DNA from 2 places in the Erwinia persicina genome. Region 2 is predicted to be linked to the other one. Evidence: predicted binding sites of a transcription regulator. Region 2 holds the regulator's gene; the other holds the start of a gene.
The links. Region 2 encodes Fur, which represses iron uptake genes when iron is present. Its sites were predicted from a motif close to ATAATAATGAGAACNACTATCAA; they were not measured.
Positions count from the first base shown of each region.

Region 1: a site for Fur is predicted at 4,288-4,310, ahead of K6L24_RS00710 (siderophore-interacting protein). Genes of this name have one in related genera too.

Region 1 is NZ_CP082141.1:158,697-173,502, reverse strand. Features, by position in the region: gene K6L24_RS00730 (sigma-54-dependent Fis family transcriptional regulator) at 1-442, shown strand, start outside; gene K6L24_RS00725 (TerC family protein) at 493-1,161, shown strand; gene K6L24_RS00720 (ABC transporter ATP-binding protein) at 1,206-3,038, shown strand; gene K6L24_RS00715 (GNAT family N-acetyltransferase) at 3,061-4,191, opposite strand; gene K6L24_RS00710 (siderophore-interacting protein) at 4,385-5,290, shown strand; gene K6L24_RS00705 (LysR family transcriptional regulator) at 5,291-6,199, opposite strand; gene K6L24_RS00700 (helix-turn-helix domain-containing protein) at 6,401-6,733, shown strand; gene K6L24_RS00695 (hypothetical protein) at 6,747-6,953, shown strand; gene K6L24_RS00690 (TIGR00645 family protein) at 7,170-7,667, shown strand; gene K6L24_RS00685 (alpha/beta hydrolase) at 7,747-8,349, shown strand; gene kdpD (two-component system sensor histidine kinase KdpD) at 8,327-11,017, opposite strand; gene kdpC (potassium-transporting ATPase subunit KdpC) at 11,079-11,651, opposite strand; gene kdpB (potassium-transporting ATPase subunit KdpB) at 11,663-13,711, opposite strand; gene kdpA (potassium-transporting ATPase subunit KdpA) at 13,728-14,806, opposite strand, start outside.
Region 2 is NZ_CP082141.1:3,321,566-3,336,371, forward strand. Features, by position in the region: gene ybfF (esterase) at 1-449, shown strand, start outside; gene ybfE (LexA regulated protein) at 745-1,026, shown strand; gene fldA (flavodoxin FldA) at 1,168-1,698, shown strand; gene fur (ferric iron uptake transcriptional regulator) at 2,093-2,536, shown strand; gene K6L24_RS15265 (beta-N-acetylhexosaminidase) at 2,594-5,248, opposite strand; gene chiQ (ChiQ/YbfN family lipoprotein) at 5,270-5,590, opposite strand; gene chiP (chitoporin ChiP) at 5,618-7,021, opposite strand; gene mtr (tryptophan permease) at 7,240-8,487, opposite strand; gene K6L24_RS15285 (hypothetical protein) at 8,606-8,995, opposite strand; gene K6L24_RS15290 (MFS transporter) at 8,983-10,341, opposite strand; gene K6L24_RS15295 (LysR family transcriptional regulator) at 10,434-11,312, shown strand; gene glnS (glutamine--tRNA ligase) at 11,353-13,020, opposite strand; gene nagE (PTS N-acetyl glucosamine transporter subunit IIABC) at 13,233-14,806, opposite strand, start outside.

The sequences.
Region 1 (14,806 bases), 1.5 Mb from region 2:
GGCCCTGCGCGAGCGCAGCAGCGATATTCCGGCGCTGACCGAGTGGTTCCGCGAGAAAGTCTGTACCCAGTTGAAAAAGATCAACGTGCAGTTCACCCCCCGCGCCCTGGACGCCCTGAGCCAGTATCCGTGGCCGGGCAACGTCCGCGAACTGGAAAACATCGTCGAACGGACGATCAACATGACCACCGGCCTGTTTATCGATGTACAGGATCTGCCGGATGAGGTGTTGCAGGGCAGCCAGTTCGCCCCTGCGGTCCCCCGCGCTGCGCCACGGCAGGCAGCACGCCTTGACAGCCAGGAGCGCGCGCATATCATTACCACGCTCGACGCGCTTAACGGCAACCTTCGTCAGGCCGCTCAGGTCATGGGGCTGTCTCGCGCCGGGTTGTATAATAAACTGAAGAAATATCAGATCAGCGCCAACGACTTCCGGCGCTGATGCCAGCGGGTCATTCGGTGACCCTTCTCCTCTGCGTTAACTGAGTGCTTATGTGGTTCGAACATCTTGATTTCGCCCTTATCCTGCTGCAAATCGTGGCGATTGACCTGCTACTGGGGGGCGACAATGCCGTGGTGATCGCCCTCGCCTGCCGCAAACTTCCGCCGCAGAGGCAGAAAAAAGCCATTATTCTCGGCACGATCGGGGCCATTGTCGCCCGGGTGGTGCTGCTGATCATCGCCGTGCAGCTGCTGGCGCTACCGTGGCTGAAGGTGGCCGGTGGCCTGCTGCTGCTGTGGATTGGTTTTAAGCTGGTCAGCAATGATGAGGAAGAGGCCAGCGTCAGCAGCGATAGCCGCCTGTGGAAAACGGTCCTGACGATCACCCTGGCCGACGTGGTGATGTCGCTTGATAACGTGCTGGCCGTGGCGGCCGCCGGGAAAGGTAACGTCTGGCTGGTGTCCCTGGGCGTGCTGATCAGCATTCCGGTGATTGTGATGGGCAGCCAACTGGTGCTGAAAGTGCTGTCGCGCTTTCCGTTTATCGTCACGCTGGGCGGGGCGCTGATTGGCTGGATTGCGGGCAGTATGCTGGTGACAGACCCGGCGCTGCTGCGTTTTACCGGCCATCTGGCATCACTGCACTGGATTGCCGGCACGGTCGGCGCGCTGCTGGTGATGGGGTATGGCGTAGGGAGAAGTGTACTGGCGAAGCCCTGATGCACTAAACTCCAGGTTCCCTGCCGTAAAAGTGAGCCTGCGTTATGCTGTATCGCCGTTTTGAAAGGATGATCAATATCTTCAGGGATGCCCCGGCCGACACGCCGCCCGCTAACGTCTGGGCATTCTATCTGTTTTATCTGCGTCAGGTATGGCCCTGCTTCGCGCTGCTCCTGATTATCGGCCTGGTCGCCTCACTGATCGAAGTGGCGCTGTTTCGCTACCTCAGCCGGATAATCGATCTGGTCAATACCAGCCCCGCCGCCACCTTTTTCAGTGACCACGGCGGAGAACTGCTGTGGATGGTCGCCGTCGCGCTGCTCTTCAGGCCCCTGTTTATTGGCCTGCATGACCTGCTGGTGCACCAGACCATCAACCCCGGCATGACCAGTATGATCCGCTGGCAGCATCATAACTACGTGCTGCGCCAGAGCCTGAACTTCTTTCAGAATGATTTCGCCGGACGTATCGCCCAGCGCATTATGCAGACCGGTAGCGCCCTGCGCGACTCGGCGGTGCAGGCGGTGGATGCCCTGTGGCACGTGCTGATTTATGCCATCACCACGCTGGTGCTGTTTGCCGAAGCCGACTGGCGGCTGACCGTTCCGCTGTTGATCTGGATAGTCGGCTATGTGTTGTGCATGCGCTACTTTGTGCCGCGCGTGAAGGCCCGTTCGGTCGCCTCCAGCGATTCGCGCTCGCGCCTGATGGGCTGCATTGTCGACGGTTACACCAATATCACCACGCTAAAACTGTTCGCTCACAGTGACCTGGAGCAGCAGTACGCGCGCGAAGCAATCAGCGACCAGACGGTGAAAACCCGCCGTCAGGGGCGGATGGTGACCAGCATGGACGTGGTGGTCACCACGCTGAACGGCCTGCTGATTATCAGCACCACCGGTCTGGCCCTGTGGCTGTGGACGCAGTCGCTGATCAGCGTCGGGGCCATTGCCCTCGCTACCGGCCTGGTGATCCGCATCGTCAATATGTCGGGCTGGATTATGTGGGTGGTGAACGGCATCTTCGAAAATATCGGCATGGTGCAGGACGGCCTGCAAACTATCGCCCAGCCGGTGAAGGTCAGCGATAAACCCCACGCCCCCGCGCTGCAGGTTAAGCAGGGTGAAATCCACTTTGACGCCATCCGCTTTAACTACGGCGGCGAACGCCAGGTGATCGACGATTTACAGCTGACGATCCGTCCCGGTGAAAAAATTGGTCTGATCGGCCCGTCCGGGGCCGGGAAGTCGACGCTGGTCAATCTGCTGCTGCGGCTGTACGACCTGAACGGCGGGCGCATTGTGATTGACGGCCAGAACATTGCGGAGGTCAGCCAGGAGAGCCTGCGGGCGCAGATTGGCATGATCACTCAGGATACGTCACTGCTGCACCGGTCGATTCGTGACAACCTGCTGTATGGCCGCCCTGATGCCACGGAGGACGAACTGATGCAGGCCGTGCATCAGGCGAAGGCCGACGAGTTTATCCCGCAGCTGTCTGACTCGCTGGGACGCACCGGGCTGGATGCCCACGTGGGCGAACGCGGCGTGAAGCTCTCCGGTGGCCAGCGTCAGCGTATTGCCATCGCCCGCGTGCTGCTGAAGGATGCGCCAATCCTGATTATGGATGAGGCGACCTCGGCGCTGGACTCCGAAGTGGAAGCCGCCATTCAGGAGAGCCTGGAAACGCTGATGGGCGGCAAGACGGTGATTGCCATCGCCCACCGCCTGTCCACCATTGCCCGCATGGATCGGCTGGTGGTGCTCGAACAGGGGCGTATCGTCGAGATCGGCAGCCACAGCGAACTGCTGGCAAAAGGCGGCCTGTATGCGCGCCTGTGGCAGCACCAGACCGGCGGTTTTGTCGGCGACGCCTGATTGTCGCCCGGGGCGGCGGGCATCACTGCCCGTCTCCCTGACGCCACGGCAGCGCCGACCGGGCCTCCTCCGCCCAGGCGCGAACGCCGTCCCGCTCCTGATCAAGGAAACCGGCAACGGCATCCTGTAATCCGGGATGACGCAGCAGGTGCCAGGACTCGGTCAGCACCGGCTCAAACCCGCGGATCAGCTTATGCTCGCCCTGCGCCCCGGCATCAAAACGCCGCAGGCCGTGGGCAATGGCATACTCCATTCCCTGCCAGAAGCAGGTTTCAAAATGCAGGCGGTCGAACTCCTCCAGGCAGCCCCAGTAGCGGCCGTAGAAGGTGTCGCCGTCCACCAGGCTGAAGGCCATTGCCACCGGTACGCCGTGCTGGCTGGCGATCACCACGCGGATGGCTTCCGGCATGCGTTCGGCCAGCAGGCTGAAAAAATCACGCGCCAGATAAGGCTGACGGCCGCGTATCCGGTAGGTGTTCGCATAACAGGCATAGATAAAATCCCACTGCGCTTCCTGCACGTCGCCCCCCGCATACCAGACAAACTCCACCCCCTGGCTGGCCACCAGCTGGCGCTCTTTGCGCAGCTGTTTGCGTTTGCGTGAGGTCAGGAGATCGAGAAAATCCTGAAAGTCACGAAACCCCCGGTTGTGCCAGTGATACTGGCAGCCCAGGCGCGGCAGCCAGCGGGGATCGTCCGCCAGGCCGTGCTGAACCCGCTCATCGCTGAAATTGATATGGGCGCTGAACAGCGACTGACTTTCAAGGAAGCCCGGCAGCGCCTGCAGCAGCTGTGCCCCCGCGCCTGCCTCGCCCAGCAGCCGCGCGCCGCTGACCGGGCTGAACGGCACGGCCGACAGCCATTTAGGATAGTAAGGAATGCCTGCCCGTTCGCTGGCTTCGGCCCAGGCATGATCGAAGACGTATTCACCCATCGAGTGATGTTTGGCATAGCCCGGCATCGCGGCCCGTGGCGTCCCGTTCTCCAGCCACAGCAGATGCTGCGGCTGCCAGCCACTGGCGCGGCTGACCGCGCCGCTCTCCTCCAGTGCCGAAAGAAACGCATGACGTAAAAAAGGCTGATCGTTGGGGGTCAGGGCATCCCACTGACTGGCGGGAATATCGGTCAGCTGTGTCAGGACCATCAGGGACATCGGCGTGCTCCGCAGTTACCACAGGGAAAGGCTTACGTTGACCGCTTTTCGTGCCGGGATCAATCCGTTATTACGGCGGCCTTCATGTAAAGAAGGCTCATACTCATTCTCATTATCATTTAGCTTTGCTATTCTTGCCGACCTTATGCACGTTGTCATACGTGCGCGGCTTTCAGCTTTACGAGGCGGATTTATGGCGGGTGTTCAGGGTTATCGCTTATTTAATGTGGTGCTGGCGCGTAAGCAGGTACTTTCACCTTCGATGCTGCGCTGCGTTTTCAGCGGCCAGGATATCCGTCAGATGAAGATGGATGCGCCGGATCAGCGCATTAAGCTGCTTTTTCCGTCGCTTAACGGCACGCCGTCATCGCTGACCGACGACGGGGATAAAACCTGGTGGGAGAAAGCGCGGGCCATGCCGCAGGAAAGCCGTCCGATTGCGCGCACCTATACCCTCCGTCATGTCAATGCAGAAGCCGCTGAGGTGGAAGTGGAATTTGTCATGCACGGCACCGAAGGCCCGGCATCGGCGTGGGCGCTGTCGGCGGAGCCGGGTGCGGCGCTGCAAATGGTGGCCCCCAACCTTGCCTGTCCGACCAGCAGCGGCGGCTACGAGTGGGCCCCGCACCCGGACGTTGAACGGGCGCTGGTGGTGGCGGACGAAACGGCGCTGCCGGCAGCAAAGGCAATCCTGGAGCAGCTGGCCGGCTGGGATAACCCACCGCAGCTGCAGGTGTTCCTCGAAGTGCCGAAGCGTGGCGACTGTGTTGACCTCAGCCACTACCGGTTTGCCGATATTCACTGGCTGCCGCGCGAAGTGATCGGGGCATCCCACGGCGAAGCGTTACTGAGCGCGGTACAGCAGCAGGTGATCCTGCCTGCCAGCGCGCTGGTGCGGGGCGAGCTGCATGAAGAAAGCGAAGGCGATATTCTCTGGGATCGCGCCGACAGCGGCGATAAGCGCTTCCACGGCTGGGTGGCCGCCGAGTCCAGCGCCGTCAAGCAGCTACGCCGCTACCTGATTGGCGAGCGCGGTCTGTCGCCGGAATGCATCAGCTTTATGGCGTACTGGAGTCGCGGCCCACGCCGCGAGGGGTGATCATCGCGTCATCAGCCGCTGGCTGGTCTCTTTCAGCGTGTTATAAAACCAGGTTTTGGCCGTGATATCGCCGATTTCCGTGTGTGCATAGAGATACACCTCAAGGTTCGGTAAGGTAAACGGCAGTTCGATAATCCTGCCGTTGCCGCGCGCAACGTAGATTTTTGCCGCGCTGGACGGCAAGGTTACCAGCAGCTCGCTGGAAGCAATCAACTCCCCCAGCGCAGCAAAGTGCGGCACCTCCAGCGCCACCCGCCGCTCAAAGCCATACTCTTTGATCCGCTCCTCGACCAGATAATGGCCGCTGATGGTCGACACGATAATATGCTGCTCTTCCAGGTACGCTTGCTGCGTCAGCGTCTCGCCGATGCGCGGGTGTTCACGGTGTAACAGACAAACATAGCGCTCATCCATAATCCGGTCACGCTGGGCCAGCGAGATGCTCTCGTTGCGGCTGCACAGAGCGGCATCGACTTTCCCCGTCAGCAACCACTCATCCAGCTTACGCATCTCTACGGGGATCACCTCCAGCTGAACGTTAGGAGCCACCGTGCGCAGGTGCCTCACCAGCCCGGGCAGCAGCAGCAGCTCCCCGAGGTCAGAGAGGGCGAGACGAAATTTGTGAAAGGATGTGTCCGGCGAGAAGCTGCGGGTGTCCGCCACCGCCTTCTCAATACCGCTGAGAGATTTTTTAAATACGGTATAAAGCTGCGTGGCGGTGGGCGTCGGCAACATGCCTTTACGACTGCGCTTAAACAGCTCATTTCCGGTGGTATCCCGCAGCCGGGCTAAGGCGTAGCTGGCGGAAGGCTGGGTGATATACAGACGTGCGGCAGCGCCGCTGACGCTCTGCGTTTCATAAATCGCGATAAACACCCGGACCAGGTTCAGGTCCATATTCGATGGCATATAGGTAGTATCTATTATCTAAGATTAAAATTATCTATTTGAACTATTTTAAGCGCTCTAATACCATCGCTTCCACGTTTTTTTGATATGTTCTTCGTTTTTTTTCATATCGCAATTATTTCAATAAAATCAAAACAATAACTAACTTCCTTGTTTTTTTAAGGCAGGAGTGGGCGCAAGCCCGTCATCGCGGAGCTCAACATGAAAAATGAAATCGTCGACGTTATCGTCGACTGGATCGACGATCACCTTGAAGAAGGGCTGAATATCGAAACGGTTGCGGCAAAATCGGGCTACTCAAAGTGGCACTTACAACGCGCGTTTAAACAGCAGAAAGGCATCACGCTGGCGACATTTATTCGCAGCCGTCGCCTCGATCAGGCCGCACAGTGCCTGGTGAGCTCCACGAAAACCATTATGGCCATTTCAACGGACCTGGGTTTCTCTTCCCAGCAGTGCTTCCAGCGGGTGTTTAAAAAACACTTTAACGTCACCCCGCGTGATTACCGTATCCAGTATCGCCAGTATCACTAAGCCCGGAGCCCACGTGTCACAGTTTGCCAGAATGACCGCCCTGCTGGCGGTGATGTTCCTCCCCTGCATAAGCCAGGCCGCGGCCAGCCCGCAGAGCGATCGCGATCAGGGCAGCCCGTTCGGCTACGAGCGCCAGTTGAAAAAGGTGATGCGCCCGGTTAACGACCTGCTGCCGCAGGGCAGCCAGGATGACCTGTCCTCCGGGGAAAATCACCTCTAGCCGGGCAACTGACCGACGCAGCGCGGGCGGTTGCCACGCCGGACAGGCGGACGGGCAGGAACGCATCGTCACTGCAGCCACCGCAAAACGTCGCCTGTTCTGCCGGCGCATAACGTAAAGTCGTTTAAATTCCGCGATTTTAACCGCCCGCCTCTTGAAGAAATGCTTCAGCCATCAGGTATACTGTCCGCCCTGTTGAATGGTGAACTGGATGCTATGGAACGTTTTGTCGAAAACCTGATTTATTCTGCACGCTGGCTGCTGGCCCCGATTTACCTCGGGCTGTCGCTGGGATTAGTGGCGCTGGCCATTAAATTTTTCCAGGAGCTGATCCATCTGCTGCCGCACGTGCTTGAGATAACAGAAAATGACATGGTGCTGGTGCTGCTGTCGATGATCGACATGACACTGGTGGGCGGGCTGCTGGTAATGGTGATGCTGTCCGGGTACGAAAACTTTGTTTCCAAGCTGGATATCGGTGAGCATAAAGAGAAGCTCAACTGGCTGGGTAAGATGGACTCCGGCTCGCTGAAGAATAAGGTGGCCGCTTCCATCGTGGCGATCTCCTCCATTCACCTGCTGCGGGTGTTTATGGATGCGAAGAATATCCCGGATAATAAACTGATGTGGTACGTGATTATCCACCTGACGTTTGTGCTGTCAGCCTTTGTGATGGGCTATCTGGACAGTATGTCGCGCAAGGATAAGCTGTAAGCCCGCCTCTGCTGATGGCAGGCAGATAAGGCGTTCCTCCCCGGGAACAGCGGTGTTGAACTGATTTCAGGAGACAACCATGAAGCAGGGACTTGTCATTTTACTGCATGGCGTCGGCAGCAGCGGCGATGACCTGGCGGGCCTGGGCGATCACTGGGCATCCACCCTGCCGGGCGTGCGCTTTGCCAGCCCCAATGCCCCTGTACATTTTGAACACGGCGCAGGCTGGCAGTGGTTCAGCCTGACGGGCGTCACCCCGGAAAACCGCCCTGCCCGCGTGGCGCAAGCGCGGGCGGCGTTTGACCAGACGCTTCAGGCAATCCTTGACCAGCATCAGATGAGTGACCGTCCCGACCAGGTGGTGCTGGCCGGTTTCTCGCAGGGGTCGATCATGGCGCTGGATGCGCTGGTATCCGGCCGCTGGCCGCTGGCCGGCATTGTGGCATTCTCCGGCCGCCTGTCGTCCCCTCTACCGCTCACCCCGGCGCTGAATACCCCGGTACTGCTGGTGCACGGCATGGCCGATGAGGTGATCCCGGTGCAGGAGAGTGAATCCGCGGAGCAGCGTCTGCGCACACTGGGCGTGCAGGTCAGCAGCCAGTATGAACCGGGCGTGGGCCACGCCATTTCGGCACAGGGTGCCGCGCGTGCTGCTGCCTTTATTGCGTCGTGTCTGGCGTAATATAGTCCTCAAGCTCCGGCGGTGGGGTGAGCGGCAGCGTGATGATAAAGCGTGCCCCGCCCTGCGGCCGGTTCTCCACCCGGATGGTCCCTTCATGCAGGGTGACAATCGCCTGACAGATTGCCAGTCCCAGTCCGACCCCCGGCACCGCCGATTCCTTGTCGCCACGTGAAAACTTCTCGAAAATCAGCTTTTCCTGCCCGGAAATAATCCCCGGGCCGCTGTCCCAGACCTCAAGCTGGAGCTGCTGCGCCGACGGCTGCGTGGCGCTGATACCGATATCTGCCCCCGCTCCCCCGTACTTCAGCGCGTTTTCCAGCAGATTACTTAATACCCGCTCCATCAGCGGACCATCGACGTCGATCAGCAGCATCGGCGGCAGGTTCAGCGTGACGTTGCGCCCGGCCAGCAGCGGTGCCAGCTGACGCAGCGTGCTGCCGACCAGTTCATCCAGCGCCATCCACTCGCGACGTAACAGGAAACCGCCGGACTGCAGACGCGCCATATCCAGCAGGTTGTTCACCAGACGAATGGTATTCAGCGTCTGCTCACGCATCGCGCTGGCCTGGGGCGCATAGGGTGAGTTTTCAGACGCCAGATCCAGTGTAAGAATTTCCGCCTGACCAAACAGCACCGTCAGCGGCGTACGCAGGTCGTGGGACAGCGCCGACAGCAGCGCATTACGCAGCTGTTCACGCTCGGCGGCCAGGCGGGAGACCGCTTCGCGCTGGCTGAGGTTCATCCGCTCCAGCGCGTTGGCGATCAGCACGGTGAAGGTTTCCACCAGCCGCTGCTGCTCCGGGATCATCAGCTGGCGCAGATTCAGCGGTTCAAGGATCAGCAGGCCCAGCGTTTCCCTGCCGCTTTTCAGCGGCAGCATCTGCCAGGGGACGCCGGGCAACGTATCGGTTCCCGCCCCGGCGGGCTGGCCTTTATCAAAACTCCAGCGCGCAATGGCGCGGTCCGGTACCGCACTGAGGTGCGTATCGCCCACCGACACCAGCTCACCCTGCTCATCGGGTAAATAGAGTTCGCTGCGGGCCTGCAGCGTGCTCTCCACGCTGCGCTGGAGCGTGGTGGCAATATCACGCTGGCTGAGGGCGCGGCTGAGGGCCTTCGCCATCTCATACAGATGGTGCGCGCGCTGCTCACGGTAGCGCGCCACCCGCGCCTGATAGCGCACCCCGGCCGTCAGATTGCCGACGATGACCCCAACCGCCAGCATCACGCCGAAGGTCACCAGATACTGCACGTCCGATACCGCCATGGTGCCGGTGGGGGCCACAAACACCAGATCGAACGCGACGATGTTCATCACCGTTGCCGCCACCGACGGCCAGCGGCCATAGCGCAGGGCGACGATGACCACCGACAGCAGATAGACCATCACCAGGTTGACGGAGTCGACGGCGGGCAGCAGCCAGCGTCCGGCGACGGTGACCAGCGCGCACAGCAGCAGCGCGGCGGCACAGCCCTTCATCTGAGCACGCCATTTACCTTCGCTCCCCCCGGCACGCGGCGCCAGCGGGCTGACGGCATCCGGCGGCGGGTCGTCCAGCGCGACAATGAGAATATCGAGATCCGGCCCCAGCTCCCCCAGACGGTCAGCAAAACGCTCACGCCACGCGCGCCGGGCAGGCCGGCGGCCGATAATAATTTTGCCGAGGTTATGTTCACGGGCATAGCGCAGCACGGCGTTGGCTTCGCTGGGATCGGAGAGGGTCGCGGTTTCCGCCCCGAGATCCTGCGCCAGCTGCAGCGTGCGCAGAATACCGCGCCGCCGCGCTTCAGACAGGCGATAGAGCCGGGGGGTTTCGACATAGACCGCGTGCCACACGCTGTCGAGCCGGGCGGCAAGGCGGGCGGCGCTGCGTACCAGCTTTTCGCTGCCGCTGTTGTCCCCGATGCACAGCAAAATCGCATCGCGGGTGTGCCAGACTTTCTCGCGCCCCTGGGTGTCGCGCCAGGCGCGCATCTGGTCGTCCACGCGGTCGGCGGTGCGCCGCAGCGCCAGCTCGCGCAGGGCAATCAGGTTGCCTTTGCGGAAGAAGTTTTCAATGGCACGCTCGGCCCCCTCCCCGATATAGACCTTACCCTCTTTCAGCCGCTGGCGCAGGTCGTCCGGCGGCAGATCCACCAGCACCACCTCGTCGGCGGCATCGAAAAAGGGATCGGGTACGGTTTCCCGTACGCGGATACCGGTGACGCCGCCCACCACATCATTCAGGCTCTCCAGATGCTGCACATTAACGGTGGTCATCACATCAATGCCCGCATCCAGCAGCTCTTCAATATCCTGCCAGCGCTTCGGATGGCGCGAGCCGCGCGCGTTGCTGTGCGCCAGCTCATCCATCAGGATCACCGCCGGGTGGCAGGCCAGCGCCGCGTCCAGGTCGAACTCGGGGTGACGATGCTGCCCGGTGGCACGGCGGGGCAGTATCGTCAGCCCGGCCAGCAGCGCCGCCGTTTCCGGGCGCTCGTGCGTTTCCACCACGCCCACCAGCACCTCCAGCCCCTGCGCACGCAGACGGCGGGCCTCCTGCAGCATCGCCCAGGTTTTGCCGACGCCCGCGCAGGCACCAAAGTAAATTTTCAGCTTACCGCGCCGGCTTTCCGCCGCCAGACGCAGCAAGGCATCCGGGTCCGGGCGCTGGAGTTCGTCGTTCATCAGATTCCTTTATTAGCCAGAAACCGCAGGCGTCGGGGGATGCCCGACGCCTGCGTGTGGTTCAACGCTGCATCGCATCCAGCGCCAGATTCAGCGCCAGCACATTAACACCCGGTTCACCAATAAATGCCGGGCGGGGCGTCCCGGTGTGGTCGGCAATCAGCCGCTCCACGGTTTCCAGCGCTAAATGCCGCGCCTCCGCCACGCGCGGGGCCTGCCAGCGGGCGGCGGCAGGTGAAATCTGCGGATCCAGGCCGCTGGCGCTGGCGGTAACCAGATCCACCGGCACCTGCGCACTGGCCTGTGGGTTGGCGGCACGCAGCGCCGCCACGCGTCCGGCTACCGCCTGATCCAGCGCCGGATTGCTGCCCGCCAGGTTACTGCCGGAGGAGGCCAGCGGATTATACGCCGCATCGCCCGTCGCGGAGGGCCGTCCCTGGAAATAATCCGCCCGGGTAAAGCTCTGGCCGATCAGGGCCGACCCGCGCACGGTGCCCTCCACCCGCAGCAGCGAGCCGGACGCCTGCTGTGGGAACCACCACTGTGCCAGTCCGGTGGTTAACAGAGGATAGAGCAGCCCGGTCACCAGCGTCAGTACGATCAGTAAAAACAGGGCAGGACGTAATTGGCTCATTATTATTTTCCTTATACCAGACCCAGCAGGGTCAGCAGCATATCAATCAGTTTAATACCGGCGAACGGCACCAGCAGACCGCCCACACCATACAGCCACAGGTTACGACGCAGCAGCGCGGCGGCACTCAGTGGACGGTAGCTCACGCCTTTCAGCGCCAGCGGGATCAGGAACACAATCACCAGCGCGTTAAAAATCACCGCCGACAGGATGGCGGAGTTGGGCGAATGCAGGTGCATCACGTTCAGCCGGTTGAGCTGCGGTAGCGTGGCAGCAAAGGCGGCCGGGATAATGGCAAAGTACTTCGCCACGTCGTTGGCGATGCTGAAGGTGGTCAGCGACCCGCGTGTCATCAGCATCTGCTTGCCGATATGCACGACCTCCAGCAGCTTGGTCGGGTTAGAGTCCAGATCGACCATGTTGCCCGCTTCTTTCGCCGCCTGCGTCCCTGAGTTCATCGCCACCGCCACGTCGGCCTGGGCCAGCGCCGGCGCGTCGTTGGTGCCATCCCCGGTCATGGCGACCAGCCGCCCTTCTGCCTGATACTGGCGGATCAGCGCCAGTTTGGCTTCCGGCGTCGCCTCCGACAGGAAGTCATCCACCCCGGCTTCGGCGGCAATAGCCGCCGCTGTCAGCGGGTTATCCCCGGTGATCATCACGGTTTTGATGCCCATTTTGCGCAGTTCGGCAAAGCGCTCTTTGATGCCGCCTTTAACGATATCTTTCAGTTCGACCACGCCCAGCACGGTGGCACCGTCGCACACCACCAGCGGCGTACCGCCGGCGCGCGCCACCTGCTCCACCAGCCCGTTGACTTCAAGGGGAAACTGGCCGCCGTTGCTGTCGATATGGCGGCGTACCGCATCCACTGCCCCTTTACGCACCGTCCGGTCCTGCACGTTCACTCCGCTCATACGCGTCTGCGCCGAGAACGGGATAAAGGTGGCATCCAGGCTTTTCAGGTCACGTTCACGCAGGTTAAATTTCTGCTTGGCCAGCACCACAATACTGCGCCCTTCCGGGGTTTCGTCAGCCAGTGAGGCCAGCTGCGCGGCATCGGCCAGCTGCTGTTCACTGATACCGGCGGCCGGCAGGAACTGTGTTGCCTGACGGTTACCGAGGGTGATGGTGCCGGTTTTATCCAGCAGCAGGACGTCCACATCACCGGCGGCTTCCACCGCACGCCCGCTGGTGGCGATGACATTGGCCCCCAGCATGCGGCTCATGCCGGCCACGCCAATGGCCGACAGCAGGCCGCCAATGGTGGTGGGGATCAGGCACACCAGCAGCGCCACCAGCACGGTCAGACTGACCGGCTCTCCCGCCCAGGCGGTAAACGGATACAGCGTCGCGGTGGCCAGCAGAAAGACGATGGTCAGCGCTACCAGCAGAATGGTCAGCGCAATCTCGTTTGGCGTTTTACGCCGTTTGGCCCCTTCCACCATGGCGATCATGCGATCCAGGAAGGTTTCCCCCGGGTTGACGCTGCACTGCACCACCAGCCAGTCGGAGAGAATGCGCGTACCGCCGGTCACCGAGGAGAAGTCACCGCCGGATTCGCGGATCACCGGCGCTGACTCACCGGTAATGGCGCTTTCATCCACCGATGCGCCCCCCTCCACCACCTCGCCATCGCAGGGGATCATATCGCCGGCTTCCACCAGCACCCAGTCGCCTTTGCGCAACGATTCGGCGGCCACCGACTGATGGCTGGCACCGTATTTCGGTTCCCCGAGTTTTTTGGCAAAGCTGGTTTTGGTAATGCCTTTCAGGCTGTTGGCCTGCGCCTTACTGCGCCCTTCCGCCAGGGCTTCGGCCATATTGGCAAACAGCACGGTAAACCACAGCCAGACGGCAATGGACGACGTAAAACCGGTGTCTCCGGACATGTTTCCGCTGGCCATACCGATGGCCAGCAGCGTGGTCAGCATACTGCCCAGCCACACCACAAACATCACCGGGTTGCGTACCTGGGTACGCGGATCCAGTTTTTTAAACGCATCGAGCAGCGCGGTACGCATCAGCGCTCCATCAAATAGCGCCTGTTGATTACGACTCATCTCTCTTCTCCGCCCGTTAACGTCCGATCGTTTGCAGATGTTCCGCCACCGGCCCTAAGGCCAGCGCCGGGATAAAGGTCAGCGCACCAACCAGCAGCACCGTGCCAATCAGCAGGGCAATAAACAGCGCCCCGTGGGTGGGCAGCGTGCCCTGGCCTGCGGGCTGTACCTTTTTCAGCGCCAGGGAACCGGCAATCGCCAGCACCGGAATAATGATGCCGAAGCGGCCCGCCAGCATGCAGAACGCCAGCAGCAGGTTCCAGAACGGGGTATTGGCACTCAGGCCACCAAAGGCACTGCCGTTGTTGTTGGCCGCCGATGACACCGCATACAGCACCTCCGAGAAGCCGTGTGTGCCCGGGTTCAGCATCGCGCTGCGTCCGGCGTCGGTCATCATCGCCAGCGCGGTCCCCAGCAGCACCAGGCAGGGCGTGACCAGGATTGCCAGCGCGGTCATTTTCATTTCCCAGACGTCGATTTTTTTGCCGAGATACTCCGGCGAGCGACCGATCATCAGCCCGGCGATAAACACCGCCAGCAGCACGAACAGCAGCATGCCGTACAGCCCGGCCCCGACGCCGCCAAACACCACCTCGCCGATCTGCATCAGCCACATCGGCACCATACCGCCCAGTGCGGTAAAGGAGTCATGCATCGCATTGACGGCACCGCAGGAGGCCGCCGTGGTGATCACCGCAAACAGGCTGGAGTTCAGGATGCCGAAACGCGTCTCCTTGCCTTCCATATTGATGGCGCTGTCTGCGCCGAGCGTCAGGAAGTGCGGGTTACCGTTCAGTTCAGCCCACATCACTACCGCCACCGCGCCGATAAACATCAGCGACATCGCCCACAGCAGCACATGGCCCTGACGGCGGTCACGCACCACATCGCCAAAGGCAAAACAGAGCGCGGCCGGGATGAGGAAGATCGCCAGCATCTGTACAAAATTGCTGTAGGCGGTCGGGTTTTCAAACGGATGCGCGGAGTTCGCGTTAAAGAAGCCGCCACCGTTGGTGCCGAGCATTTTAATCGCTTCCTGCGAGGCCACCGGCCCCATTGGCAGCGTCTGTTTCACCCCTTCCAGCGTCGTCAGGC
Region 2 (14,806 bases):
TAGAGAGTATCGTGGTGATTGATATTGCGCCAGTGGCTTACACCACCCGTCACCACGATGACATCTTCACAGCCCTGAACGCCGTGACAAATGCGGCTATCACCTCACGGAGTGAAGCAGCATCGCTGATGCGGCAGTCGATTGACGAAGAAGGCGTGATTCAGTTTCTGCTCAAATCATTTCATGATGGTGAGTGGCGCTTCAACGTTCCCGTGCTGTTGTCCTGTTATGACGACATTATTGGCTGGCAGTCGCTACCGGCCTGGCCGCACCCGGTGCTTTTCATTCGCGGAGACCGCTCACCGTATCTGGCAGACGAATATCGTGATGCGCTAATGTCACAGTTCCCGCAGGCCCGTGCACATGTAATAAGCGGTGCCGGGCACTGGGTACATGCCGAAAAGCCCGATGCGGTGTTACGTGCTATTCGTCGTTTTTTTGCGTTGTAAAAAAATTATTTGCTCCGGTTATCATAACCAAAATCATGCGTGTTGCTGCAGGGCGGCAAGACGTTCGGTCAAGGGTGTGAGCAGAAATCACTCAGTGGCCGGGAACAGGCCCAGGAAGGGCCGGATTAAGGACGCCATCATCCCCCCGACCGCTTGAAGAATGAAGGGGATAAATGATTGTCGTCACCACTTTCACTGGGGTATGATGGCGCGCTAAAATTTTGCCGCTGCTGAACCCTCAGACGGCATATCGGCCAATTCATCAGTCATCCAGCCTTTCAGTACGACGATTCCTATGGCAAAAGAGAATACGGACCGCACAACGATCGATCTGTTTGCAGATGAACGTCGTCCGGGACGACCCAAGACCAATCCGCTGACGCGTGATGAGCAGTTGCGTATCAACAAACGTAATCAGCTCAAGCGTGATAAAGTGCGCGGCCTGAAACGTGTTGAGCTGAAAATGAACAGCGACGCGGTGGATGTCCTGAATCAGCTGGCTTTCGAGCGTAATATGAGCCGAAGTGAGCTGATTGAAGAGATGCTGCTGGCACAGCTGCAAAGCCATCAGCCCTGATTCTTTCGGGGGGTGAGCACTCAGCGACAAAACCAGCAGTATTACTCATTTATCCGCTTACGGCGGTCTGTTATCATTAACGATATCTGCTAAAAAATCAGCAGTCACCATATCATTAAGATTCAAGAGGTTATTAAGCTCATGGCACTCGTCGGCATTTTCTTTGGTAGCGATACAGGCAATACCGAAAACATTGCAAAAATGATCCAGAAGCAACTGGGGAAAGATGTTGCAGAAGTTCGTGATATTGCTAAAAGCAGCAAAGAAGACCTTGAAGCCTTTGATATTCTGCTGCTGGGCATCCCGACCTGGTACTACGGTGAAGCACAGTGTGACTGGGATGACTTCTTCCCGACGCTGGAAGAGATCGACTTCAACGGTAAACTCGTGGCCCTGTTCGGCTGTGGCGATCAGGAAGATTACTCGGAGTACTTCTGTGATGCGATGGGCACTATCCGTGACATCATTGAGCCGAACGGTGCCGTCATTGTTGGCCACTGGCCGAGTGAAGGCTATCACTTCGAAGCCTCTAAAGGCATGGCAGATGACACCCACTTCCTTGGCCTGGCCATTGATGAAGACCGTCAGCCGGAGCTCACCAACGAGCGTGTTGAGCAGTGGGTAAAACAAATTTCAGATGAACTTCAGCTGCAAGACATTATCGAAGCATAGCTATAACAGCTTGATGTGGGAGGTATCTCACATCAAGTGAGTGGTTTTTCCTATAGAAGTAATAGATACATATTTGTAACTTTCATCTGCAAAACTGTACAATAACCCCATCGGTTACCCGCTTTCTCAGCGCAAGCCCCATTATTGAGGACGTGAGTCGCCCTAAGGGCGATGAGATGAGGCAGATCGAGATGTTAAACCAACATAATCCGGGCGCGCGCTTCCCTGGATGTAACGACACTTATCCTTACATCCCTTGCGGTTTCAGGCATCCCTTTTGGTTTTCATTTCGAATTATCAGTTCTATACTGAAACGCACTCATTTTTAGCGCCGACCGATGTTCAGGGCTTTTCAGCCACTAAGTGACTCGCAAAGTAACAGGACAATATCCGCATGACTGACAATAACACCGCATTAAAGAAGGCCGGCCTGAAAGTCACGCTTCCCCGACTGAAAATTCTGGAAGTGCTTCAGGAACCAGAGGGCCATCACGTCAGTGCGGAAGACTTGTACAAACGCCTGATTGATATGGGCGAAGAAATTGGTCTGGCTACGGTTTACCGTGTCCTGAACCAGTTCGATGACGCGGGGATCGTTACCCGCCACAACTTTGAAGGCGGTAAATCCGTTTTCGAACTGACCCAACAGCACCACCACGATCACCTGATCTGCCTGGACTGCGGTAAAGTCATTGAGTTTAGAGACGAATATATTGAGGAGCGTCAGCGTGAAATCGCTACGCGTCATGGTATTAAACTGAGCAACCACAGCCTGTATCTTTATGGCCACTGTTCGCTGGGTGATTGCCGTGAAGACGAGACTCTGCACGATAAGTAATCTGATCGACTGAATGCAAAAACCGATGGCCCTGCCATCGGTTTTTTTATGCCTGTCTTACAATGATTCCTGTCGGCTGAAGCGCTGCCCATCCGGGCTTACCGCTCTAATCTGCACGTCTCCGGTTACCGTTGGTAGGTTTTGTCTGTCGTAATACTGCCAGCGCTTTCCGCCGTCGGTGCTGAACTGCATCTCTAAACCAGGGAAGGCCGTGTTAGCTTCAAGTTTGCCAGCCACAATGCGTGCGCCTGGCACCGGTAAACGATAGCTGATGCCATGCTTATCGAGTTTAGCCAGCTCTCGCTGACCAAGAATATTGGCGAATCGCTGCCAGTCATCGTGTAAAGCACGCTGGTCAATCCATTGCGTTTCACCGCCCCGATACTCTTTGCCAGCTTGATAATCCTGCTCCCAAGCCGCACGATGCCAGGAGCGCTCTGCTGCAGAGAACATACGCGGGTAGATCATAGACTCCATCTGGTCATCAGTGCGTACAGTCTCACTCCACAACTGTGCCGACATACCGGTTGCACCAGGCCATGGTTTGTCAGATTTCGCATTGAAGAACTGACCGTCACGATCAACAGAAGTTTCTGCATTTTGTGGCATATTATCCGGCGCAAAACTGAACATTTTACGTTCATCATTATAACGAGTGCCCCAGTAATAGCCCCTTTCGAGTGGATTCACCTCAGACGGGAAATCCATATAGAGATAGTCTGGGTTTGAAACAATCACCTGATAGCCTTTGTTCGCCCAGTCATTCACCGTGTCGAAGCCACCCCAGTAAAGCGTATCCCAAAAATTTACCGCAACTTCAGGCGTAGCGAACGCATGGGCATCCTGGGCATTTTTCAAACCATCCTGCCAGGCCTGCATTCGCTCAATACCGTGTTTTTTGACTAATTCACTGACCTTCAAAGCAAAATAGCTCGGAAGATGCCCCAGATCGCTGACCTTACCTGATGCAATCATGGCCTGACAAACCTGGGACTTCGCCCACGGCTGATCTTCCCTGCTGAGATCAAGCTGACCTTTACCCGCCTCAGGGTGTTTGATATCGGTATAGCCAACACCAAGACGAATATTTTTTGCTTCATCCCCCCCAAAGTGCCAGCTACGCAGTGGCTGCCCGGCTTCGCGGTGCATAAGCTGAATTTCACTGATGACCTTATTAGCAAAATGCAGTGAGGAAGTCAGGCATGGGTTCAGATAGCTGGTCCGGTCATAAAGTTGTACCGACGTAGTATTGGAGTTATCTCCTGGATCGACCAGACGGTACTCTGACGCTTCTTTTGCACGGCCAGCGTTCATCAGGTGCTGATAACGCGCTTCCATGGCGATCACGGCAGCGCGGGCATGGGCAGGCATATCGACTTCTGGCAATACCTGGATACCGCGTGCTTCAGCAAATTTCACAATCTCAATGTAGTCGTCACGGCTGAAGTAGCCACTTCCGTTATTATCGCTGAACGGCCCTGAGCCTAACTGCGGTAACAGACAACGCTGTTCTTTGAGGTCGTGACAGCGTCGGCTACCCACTTCAGTCAGCTCTGGCAGGCCAGGAATTTCAATACGCCAGCCTTCATCATCCGTGAGATGGAAGTGGAAGACGTTAATTTTCCAGGCGGACATCTGGTCAAGCATCCTCAGGATGGCCGTTTTACTGTGAAAGTTTCGGCCCACATCAAGGAAGATGCCGCGGTAGCTAAAGCGTGGTGCATCATCAGCCTTCAAGGTGGCAATACGATGACTTCCGTCTGCTGGCAGGAGTGACATAATTGACTGCAGACCGTAGTAAACCCCCTGCGCATCGTACCCAATCACCTCGGCTTTATCTTTCGAGATAACCAAACTATAAGCCCCTGATATCGAAGGAATATCTTTCAGGGCTGCTGGGTTCACGGTGGTAAGGATAGGATAACCTGCCGCATTCAGTTTCACGCCCAGCAGGGAGAAACGTTGTTTAACGGCTTCCGCCCGATCTTTCGGTAAACTCGCCAAATTAAGGTTTATACCCTGACTGAGATCGGCATCCTCTTCCGCTATCACCACTTTCAGCGGAGTGGGAACAATTTGTCCACGAAGTTCGCTGGCAGCAAGTTGTTTAACATCTTGATTTTTCACGTAGCGGCTGCCAGCTTCCATCAGAATATTTTTATCTTCAGGAGTGCGTTTCCACTGATCACCAATCGGAACCACGAAACGAGAGAGATCTTCTGTATCCGTAGCCTGAATGATTTTTGGTTTAGCATCACCGGACGTCACATACCAGCGTGGCATCACGTCCGTGCTAAATAGCTGCCAGTACTCATTAACAATCGGGATGACGACAGAAGCCCCGGGTGCCAAACCGACAAATTTATCCGTAGGTTCCAGCCGGGTCAGATCGCCGACAATATGCACCATTCGAAACTGATCGTTCTGAACAGCCAGCGTTTTATGGACGTTGCTCATATAGATTGCCCAGTTTTTACTGGTGATTGTTGGCCCATTGTTCGTCAGCGTAATCGTGGCGCGGTTGCAGGAAGCCCAGTCAGCCCCAAGTACAGCACAGTCCACACCGTTGAGCGCAGCATGGTTATCAGTAACCTGATAGCTAACACCGAACTGACTGATTTGATCCACCAGCTGCTGGCTCGCGAGACCGGTACTGCTTCCCAGAATAGCGATAACTGCCAGTGCTAACTGACTGGTTCTTTTAACATTCATAATTGCATCCTTCCTTGTCAATTATTGATTAGCCTGCTGAATTTCCTGCCAAAGTTTGCCACAGCGTTCATGAACACCTTCACCGCCGCCCATTTGTTCCGCGTCCAGGCAGCGTTCATAGTCAAGGACTCGCACACTTTCCTGGCGGGCAAACTGCTGGTGCTGTGGCTGCTGGTGCAGAGAGCCAGGTAGCGGTTTGCAGGCCTTAACCTTTTCAGCGCTGCCGTTTGCCTGATTAATACAGCTGCGCCAGGCTTCGCGCTCTGGCGTATTGCTACGCTGCATCTGCGACATGCAGCCGCACAACAGCAGCATCAAGAAAATTGTTATCCCTGCTTTCATACCCATTCTCCTGTCAGTCCTGCGCAATCAAAACAGGGTGAAAGGCGCAATTACGATAAATTTAACGTCTTTTTCATCCTGGAAAATATTGTTGTACCCACTGCCGTAACTGGGAATATTGCTGTGGTTGTCATAGCGGGTGTAATGCAGCTTGAACAACGTCCCTTTCGCCGCGCCTTCCTGAATCGTATAGAGTAAATCAAGGTTCCACGCCGATTCTTTTAAACGCGAGCTCTGGTTATAAACCGGATTACTGCTGGGTTTCGCATCCCAGCCATAGGCATAAGAGGCACCCACACCCCACCCTGGTAACTGCCAACTGACGAGATCGTAAATGACCCCGGCAAACAGCGCTTTTTCACCATTGGCATTCCAGTCGGACCGGGCATCCCACCATACGTCAAGGCGACCATTGGAGGAGGCGTAACCGGGTGTCATACGCTGCAGGAAATAGCCCTGATTACCCTCAGCTTTTACCCACGTTCCTTCAAGGCGAAAATCAAATGGCCCCGCGATATAGCCCAGAGTCAACGCCTGAAGCCACGCCAGCCCCTCGTAAACATCATTAATATTTTCCGCACCGCCATGTTCTTTATCTTTGGCACCATAGAACTGCCAGCTGGTGCGCAGATCATTGCCAATAAGTGGAAAAGCATAAGATGCTTTAGCAAAATATTGGTCCATGTAATCTGCTGCCTGTCCGAACGCTCCTTCTAAAACTAATTTGTTGGTGAATTCATATTTTAACCCTAATGAATGCAGATAACGTATTCCCGTAGAGCCATCGGCTTTGCGGAAGTTATACATATTTTCATACCAGGGGGCTTTATAACGGTCGCTCCACATATACGAAAATGACAACACACCCGCATCGCCAAAATCATGCCGATATCCACTTTCCGCACCGAGATAAGTGCCAGGTAAAAAACTCCAGTGTGGGGCCAGGAGAGTTTGTCCCGTGGGTTGTAAATACCCCGCCCTTAGCCATATATCATCATATTTAACTTTTATTGCAGCCTTATAGATACTGGTGCCACTACGGTCACCGCTCCAGCGTTCATCCCAGCGGGTTTTCGCATTACTGAAACCAATTTCATTTGGAGCCGCTGGGCCGCTGTTCGCCATTTCAAGAGCGCTAAACACCGCCAGGTCTAAACCGATAATGTCAGCAGCCAATCCTGAAGAGAAATCCAGGCTGCCGTTAAAGGTAGAATGGTGCAGGTTTTGCTGATACTGGCCATATTTATCACTCGCTGGCTCGAGATCTTTACGGTCGCGCTGCCGCTGCCAGTAGTAAATGCTGCCATTAAGTGCAGAATCTGTAATAAAACCAGTAGCAACAGAAGGTGAAGAATAAAAAACACCAGATGAAATTAAACTCAACGCCAGCGGAATCGCTAGCGAACTTCGCCCAGAGGTAATGTTATGCATCGAATAATCCTTATTCTTATCGGATGGGAAAATAATTCCATTTGGCGATTAATTAATTAACGCCTTATATCACCCACGGATGCATATTATTTTTCGCGACGCGAATTATCAATTGAAAATAAATTATGAATGTAAAAACATGATCGACACCACAAACTCACGGGAAATAAAAATACCACTTTCGTATTTCTACTAATGGTATTTTACTATTATACAGTTTAGCCCGTATAGAGCGGTAACCACCCGCCATAAGAGAGTAGCGACACCAGCGCATTCAGCAAACCAAACAACAGCACCAGGATAATCGGCGCGTTACCTCCCCTGACACGCCAATTGGCCGTGGAATAACGTCGCCGGGACTGTCTGGCCAGCAGTGCAGGCGTCACGACTGCCCAGACGGTCGCAGCCAGCCCCGCATAGCCAATAGCCAGCAAAAAACCATCAGGCCAGATGAGTGCAGCCGTTAACGGCAGGCTGAACGTCAGTAGCGTAGTTTTCAATCGTCCGAGTGCAGAATTATCCAGCTTAAACAAATCGGCAAGGTAATCAAAAAAGCCGAGACTGACACCAAGAAAAGAGCAGGCAACAGCAAAGTTAGAGAAGATGTCCAGCATCAGATTCAGATAGCGATTATGCAACACACCCGATAGCGCCCCGACCAGCACATCGATATTTCCCCCCTGCGCAGCAATCACTTTGAATTCGCTGCGCGGAATATTACCCATGGTGCCAATGATCCAGATAAAATAGATCGCCAGAGCCATTAACGTGCCAAAAACCAGACAGCGGCTGACGCGTGCTGCATTTTTATGATAATAACTGATCAACCCGGCAATATTGCCATGATAGCCAAAAGAGGCCAGGCAGAAAGGCACGACGGCCCACAGATAGCGTAAATAATCGCTCTCCGTTCCCTGGCTGTCGAGCAGATTGACCGGCTCGATATGCCACAGCAGCCCGCCGAAAATCATCAAAAAAGTAATGACCTTTGCGCCAAGAAAAATCAGCGTCATGCGGCTAACCACCGCCGTCCCAAGCCAGATAAACAGTGCCACCAGCAGCGTAAACAGCAGACCAGCCACCCGGGCCGACATGCCGATATCTAACTGCCCCAGGCTGCGCTGTATAATCGCTCCGCTGGCAGAAATATAGGCGTAGGTCAGGATACCCAATACAAAGACTACCGACAGGCCATTAACCAGATTCCAGCCACGCCCCAACAGGTCACGTGTAACGGTATCGAAACTGGCTCCAGCGGGATAATGCAGACTGGCTTCAAGATATAACAGCCCGGACAGCAACATACAGAACCATGTGGCGATCAGCAGAGCCGAGGACCAGAGAAACCAGGCACCGGACATCACCACAGGAAGAGAAAACATTCCGGCACCAATGATGGTGCCGCTGATAATCAGTGTTCCCCACAGTGTCGACGGTAAGCGAACAGCAGAAGCCGGTACAGCCATAACAATCCCTTAGCGGAAGCAGTAAAAAAACATGCCCTTTGCCGGGATAATCCACTGGCTAAACGGCCATAATGCCGCATAGTCTACACATCTTCACACTCGCGAACTAGTACAGTAATCAGTTGGTCACCATCGTTTCCTGTAAATATCGCCAGCGCGGTGGCTCAACACCACAGTTAATCACCGCCAGTGAAATTCGGTGAGTATGATTTTCCCCCTGCTGCTGCCGTTCGTGATACTGAATGGCCACCTCCTGGCCAAACTGGGCCAGGGTCTGACACTGTTCAATGGTAATTTTCAACCCCTGCCGCCCGCCGACCAGGCGTGCAAACAGTGCCGCTAGCTCAGGCATCGCCAGGCTCTTGCCGGTGGGCGTGACCATCACAAAGTCGGGGTCAAAATGTGAAAGCAGCGGCGTTAACTGACTTTCATTACCATTAAATACGGCAGTAATCTGTTCATGTAACACCAGAACACTTTCACGGGCTTTTTCGGTTAATGTTGACACAGGGTATCCTTATGACGGGTGAGGCGGGAGATCATCCACAGCGGAAGCAGCCCGGTAACGGCGGCGATGATATAAACCTGCTGATATGACTGCGCTGCAGGATAAAAGTGATTAAGTAAACTGAACAGCACCGTCAGCAGGGCCGCCCCCAGGCTGAATGAAAGCTGACGGTTAATATTCCATATCACGCTGGCCCGCGTCATCTGTCGATCGTGAAAATCGCTCAGGGCGCTGGTTTGCGCCGTATTGGCGCTTATTCCGCCGCCAATGCCCATCAACAGGTAGGCGAGGCTCAACACCAGGATCTGTTCCGGCTTCTGTACCAGCGCCAGCATGGCGATACCGACGGCATGGAGCACTAAGCCCGTGCTGAACAGGATGGCGGTTCCAAGACGATGGTAGAGACGACCACACAGCAACATCGCCACCAGCGCACCACCGCCGTAAAACAGCATAAAAGCCCCGCTGCGCTCGGCAGAAAAATGCAGGCACTGTTGCAGATAAAATATATTCAGCAGGTTTACCCCGGTAAACAGGCCCGGTACCGCGTAATACACCACCACTGCAAGCTGAAGCCGGGCGTTACGCAGCAGACTCAGATCTATTACCGCCTGCGCCTGACGCCGGTAATGTTTCAGATAAGCGAATGCCAGACAGAGCCCCGACAGCAGCCACAGCGAGGCCGGGAGCGCGGAACCCGGCTCACTCAGCCGTGAGAGCCCAAGCAGCACGGCAGCCAGCGACAGACAGACCAGCAGAATACCCCGAATGTCAGGATGAATAGCCGTCAGCGTTTCAGGCTTTATCCACAGTGCGGCCAGTACAGCGGCAGCCAGACTAAACGGAATATTGCACCAGAAAATCCAGCGCCACGAGAGTGTGTCCACAATCATTCCCCCTAAAAGGGGAGAAAGTGCCGGGGCTATCAGCGCCACACACATGATAAGCGTAGAAATGGTTGCCCGCTCCCTGCCCCGGAACAGGTTGAACGTCAGCGCCTGCCCTACCGGGATCAGCAGTCCCCCCGCCATACCCTGTAAAAAACGCCACAGCACCAGTAACGTAAATGAATCGGACCGACCACAACCCCATGCCGCCAGGCTGAACAGGATCATCGATACCACCAGCACCGGGCGTGCGCCGAAGCGGCCAGCCAGCCAGCCGCTGACCGGAATAATCACCGTCAGCCCAAGGATGTAACTGTTCGCCACCCAGCTAAGCGATCCGCTGGCAATACTCAGTTGTCCGGCTATCTCCGGCAGGGCAACAGCCGACATAAAAATATTAATACAATCAATAAAAAAACCGAGCAAAAAAATGACGGCAACACGGTAACGATAACTCATAGTCATACCTCCGGGCGCAGCATAGCGGTGATTGACTACGTAAATCGACTGGCATAAATTGAAAATATTGTTTTATAAAAGTGAACAATCACGTGCATACCCATCTCGATAAGATCCACACGTTCTTCGCGGTCGTCGACAGCGGCAGCTTTACCCGTGCCGCTGATAATCTCGGTCTGAGCAAGGCCATGGTCAGCCTGCATGTCAAAACACTGGAACAGGTGCTGGGCGTGACTCTGCTGGTACGCAATACCCGCAATCTGGCGCTGACGGAAAGCGGAAGTCAGCTTTATGAAGAGTTCAGGACGATATTTTCCCAAATCGAACAGGCGGTTAGCCGCGTTACCGATGACAGCCAGCCCCTTTCCGGTGAGCTGCGTATCACCTCAACCTGGGAATATGGTCAGCGCTGTCTGATGCCCCTCGTTGCCCGTTTCTGTCGGCAGCATCCCGCTCTGAAACTCAGTTATAACGTGGGTGCATCGCTGGACGACCTGGTCAGCCACAAACTGGATATCGCTATCCGCCTGGGCACGCTGCGAGACTCTTCACTCAGGAGCCGCAAACTGGGCGAATACCGGATATGGCTGGTGGCCTCCCCCCACCTTGTGGCCCGCTACCCGCTGCAAAACCTCAGTGAGACTGCCGCATTACCGTGGATACATAACAGCAACTTGCCCCATCCGGGCCGCTGGCGTTTCAGTCTGGATAAAGAACACTGCGAGATTAAAAGTGAGGCAAGTTACAGCGCCAATTCTGCTCAGATTATGCGCCAGATGGCGCTGGAGGGGTTGGGCGTGGCGGTACTGCCTGAATGGCTGGTGGCTGAGGATGTGGCGGACGGAGCGTTACAGATCCTGTTTAGTGACTGGCAGCTTCCGGTACAGCCGGTCAGCGCCGTGTTTGCCGCCGGGGTCACCCTGCCGCGTAAAACGCGTTTGTTTATTGATTATCTGTGTGCGGAATTATAAAAAAAGGGCGCATCAACGCCCTTTTCTTCGGAGTAGCAGCTTACTCGCCGACTTTCGCCCAGGTGTCACGCAGGCCAACGGTGCGGTTGAACACCAGATTGCTGGCACTGGAGTAGACACTGTCAGCGCAGAAGTAGCCTTCACGCTCAAACTGATACGGGGCTGACGCCTCCGCCTGCTGCATCCCGGGCTCCACGAAGCCCTGACGGATCACCAGAGATTCCGGGTTGATGCTGGCCAGGAAGTCTTCTGCCGCCCCCGGATTCGGTACGCTGAACAGCCGATCGTACAGACGGAACTCTGCCGGAAGGGCATGAACAGCTGACACCCAGTGGATCACGCCCTTCACTTTACGCCCGTCGGCCGGATCCTTGCTCAGAGTATCCACATCACAGGTACAGAACAGGCAGGTAATGTTGCCTTCATCATCCTTTGCCACGCGCTCGGCTTTGATCACATAGGCGTTACGCAGACGCACTTCTTTGCCCAGCACCAGCCGCTTGTACTGCTTGTTTGCTTCCTCACGGAAGTCAGCACGATCGATGTAGATCTCACGACTGAACAGGACTTCGCGGGTACCCATTTCCGGCTTGCTCGGATGATTCGGCATGGTGATCACCTCATCGTGATGCGCAGGCAGATTTTCAATCACCACTTTTACCGGATCCATCACTGCCATGGCACGCGGGGCATTCTCATTGAGGTCGTCACGGATACAGGATTCCAGAGCGGCCATTTCAACAATATTGTCCTGCTTGGTCACCCCAATGCGGCGGCAGAATTCACGGATGGATTCCGCAGTGTAGCCACGGCGGCGCAAACCCGAAACAGTCAGCATACGGGGATCATCCCAACCTTCCACCACGTTCTCGGTCACCAACTGACTCAACTTACGCTTGGACATGATGGCATATTCAAGATTCAGGCGAGAGAATTCATACTGACGCGGATGAACCGGAATGGTGATGTTATCCAGCACCCAGTCGTACAGGCGACGGTTATCCTGGAATTCCAGCGTACACAGTGAGTGAGTAATGCCTTCCAGCGCATCAGAGATGCAGTGGGTAAAGTCATACATCGGATAGATGCACCACTTATTGCCGGTCTGATGATGTTCGGCAAATTTGATGCGGTAGATCACCGGATCGCGCAGAACGATAAAGTTGGAAGCCATATCAATTTTGGCTCGTAAACACGCGGTGCCCTCGGCAAAGCCGCCCGCGCGCATTTTAGCAAAGAGGGCAAGGTTTTCGTCCACGCTGCGATCGCGGAAGGGGCTGTTTTTACCCGCTGAGGTCAGGCTGCCACGGTATTCACGGATCTGCTCCGGTGACAGTTCATCAACGTACGCCAGCCCTTTACTAATCAGCTCAACGGCATAATTGTGCAGTTGCTCGAAATAGTCAGATGAGTAGCGTACGTCACCACTCCACTTAAAGCCCAGCCACTGCACATCACGCTTGATTGATTCAACAAACTCCAGATCTTCTTTCACCGGGTTAGTGTCATCAAAGCGCAGGTTACACTGCCCCTGATAATCCTGAGCGATACCAAAGTTCAGGCAGATTGATTTCGCATGACCAATATGCAGATAGCCATTCGGCTCAGGCGGGAAGCGGGTGTGCACTGAACTGTGCTTACCGTTCGCCAGATCTTCGTCGATAATCTGACGAATAAAGTTAGTTGGGCGGGCTTCAGCCTCACTCATCTCAATTTCCTCAATTAATGCTGGGCATTGGCTCTCATTTCTTCAGGTTGTCGCCAGGCGGCTACCGGAAGAATGACAAGTATAATTTAGCTATGAAATATCGGAGTATGATCCACAAAGCTGACAGGGGAAACAACCGTTTGTTGCGGGAATCACATAAAAAAGGGCGGGAATCGCTTCCCGCCCTGCCACAGTCGCACTCAATGACGCTGTTAGCCTTTAATTTCGTATATCCGCGTTTCGCCTGCCACCACCGTTTCACCGGCGAGCAGGGTGATCCCGGCGAAATCTTCGATGTTGCTGACCACCACGGGGCTGATCATCGAACGGGCATTGGCGTTAAGGAATGCCAGGTCCATCTCCAGCACCGGTTGACCGGCGACCACCGTCGCGCCCTCTTCGGCAAGACGCGTGAAGCCTTTACCTTCCAGCGCCACCGTATCGAGTCCCATATGCACAACGATTTCGATACCCTTTTCCGTTTCGAGGCAGAAGGCATGGTTGGTGTTAAAGATCTTAACCAGGGTGCCGGAAGCCGGTGCCACCACCGTACTGCCGGTAGGTTTGATCGCCAGACCGTCACCAACGGCTTTACTGGCAAAGGCTTCATCCGGTACCTGCTCAATGGCCACGACCGTGCCGCTAACTGGTGCCACCAGCGAACCTACAATCCCTTTCGCCACATTAGGCACAGCCTGAGGTGCAGCCGTCGGTGTCATCGGTGCAGCACTCACTGCCGCCGCGGCCGCCACCGGCCCTTTCGCGATCTGTTTTTTCATCTCTTCAGCGATGGATTCGGCTTTCGCCCCCACAATGACCTGAATGGTTTGCTTGTTCAGTTTCACCACGCCGGACGCACCGAGGCGTTTACACTGTGCATCATTGACCAGCGAGGCATCTTTTACTGACAGACGCAGACGGGTAATACAGGCATCAATTCCCTTCAGGTTATCTGACCCGCCAATCGCGCCAATGTACTGGCGGGAAAGGTCAGCCAGCCCCTCTTCGGTGTTGCTGTTGGCCTCATCTTTGACCAGCAGGTCGCCTTCATCTTCACGGCCCGGTGTTTTCAGGTTCAACATGCGGATCACCGCACTGAACAGCACGAAGTAAACAACAAACGCCACCAGCCCCATCACCAACAGTAACCAGACGTTATGGCTGGCCGCCGGCAGTTTATACATTAAGGCATAGTCGATGGCGCCCGCAGAGAAGGAGAAGCCCGCATGAATGCCCAGTGAGGTGGCAACAAACAGGCTGATCCCGGTCAGGATGGCGTGGATCAGATACAGCATCGGTGCCAGGAACATGAACAGGAATTCCAGCGGTTCAGTTACGCCGGTGAGGAATGCGGTGACTGCAACGGACAGCAGCATACCGCCTACCATCGGACGACGCGCCTTTGGTGCCGCCAGGTACATTGCCAGCGCAGCACCCGGCAGACCGAACATCATGATCGGGAAGAAGCCCGACATAAACATCCCCGCCGTACCATCACCCGCATAGAAACGGTTGATATCACCGTGGAAGACCGCACCCGCCGCATTGGTGAACTCACCGATCTGGAACCAGGCAATAGTGTTCAGTACCTGATGCAGGCCCGTTGGGATCAGAAGACGGTTAACGAAGCCGAAGATACCCGCACCGAAGGCCCCTTCCGAGACGATCCACTCACCGCCTGCATGGATGCCGGCCTGTACCGGTGGCCAGACATAACCAAATACCGCCGCCAGCACCAGACAGAAGAAACCGGTCGCAATCGGAACGAAACGTTTGCCACCGAAGA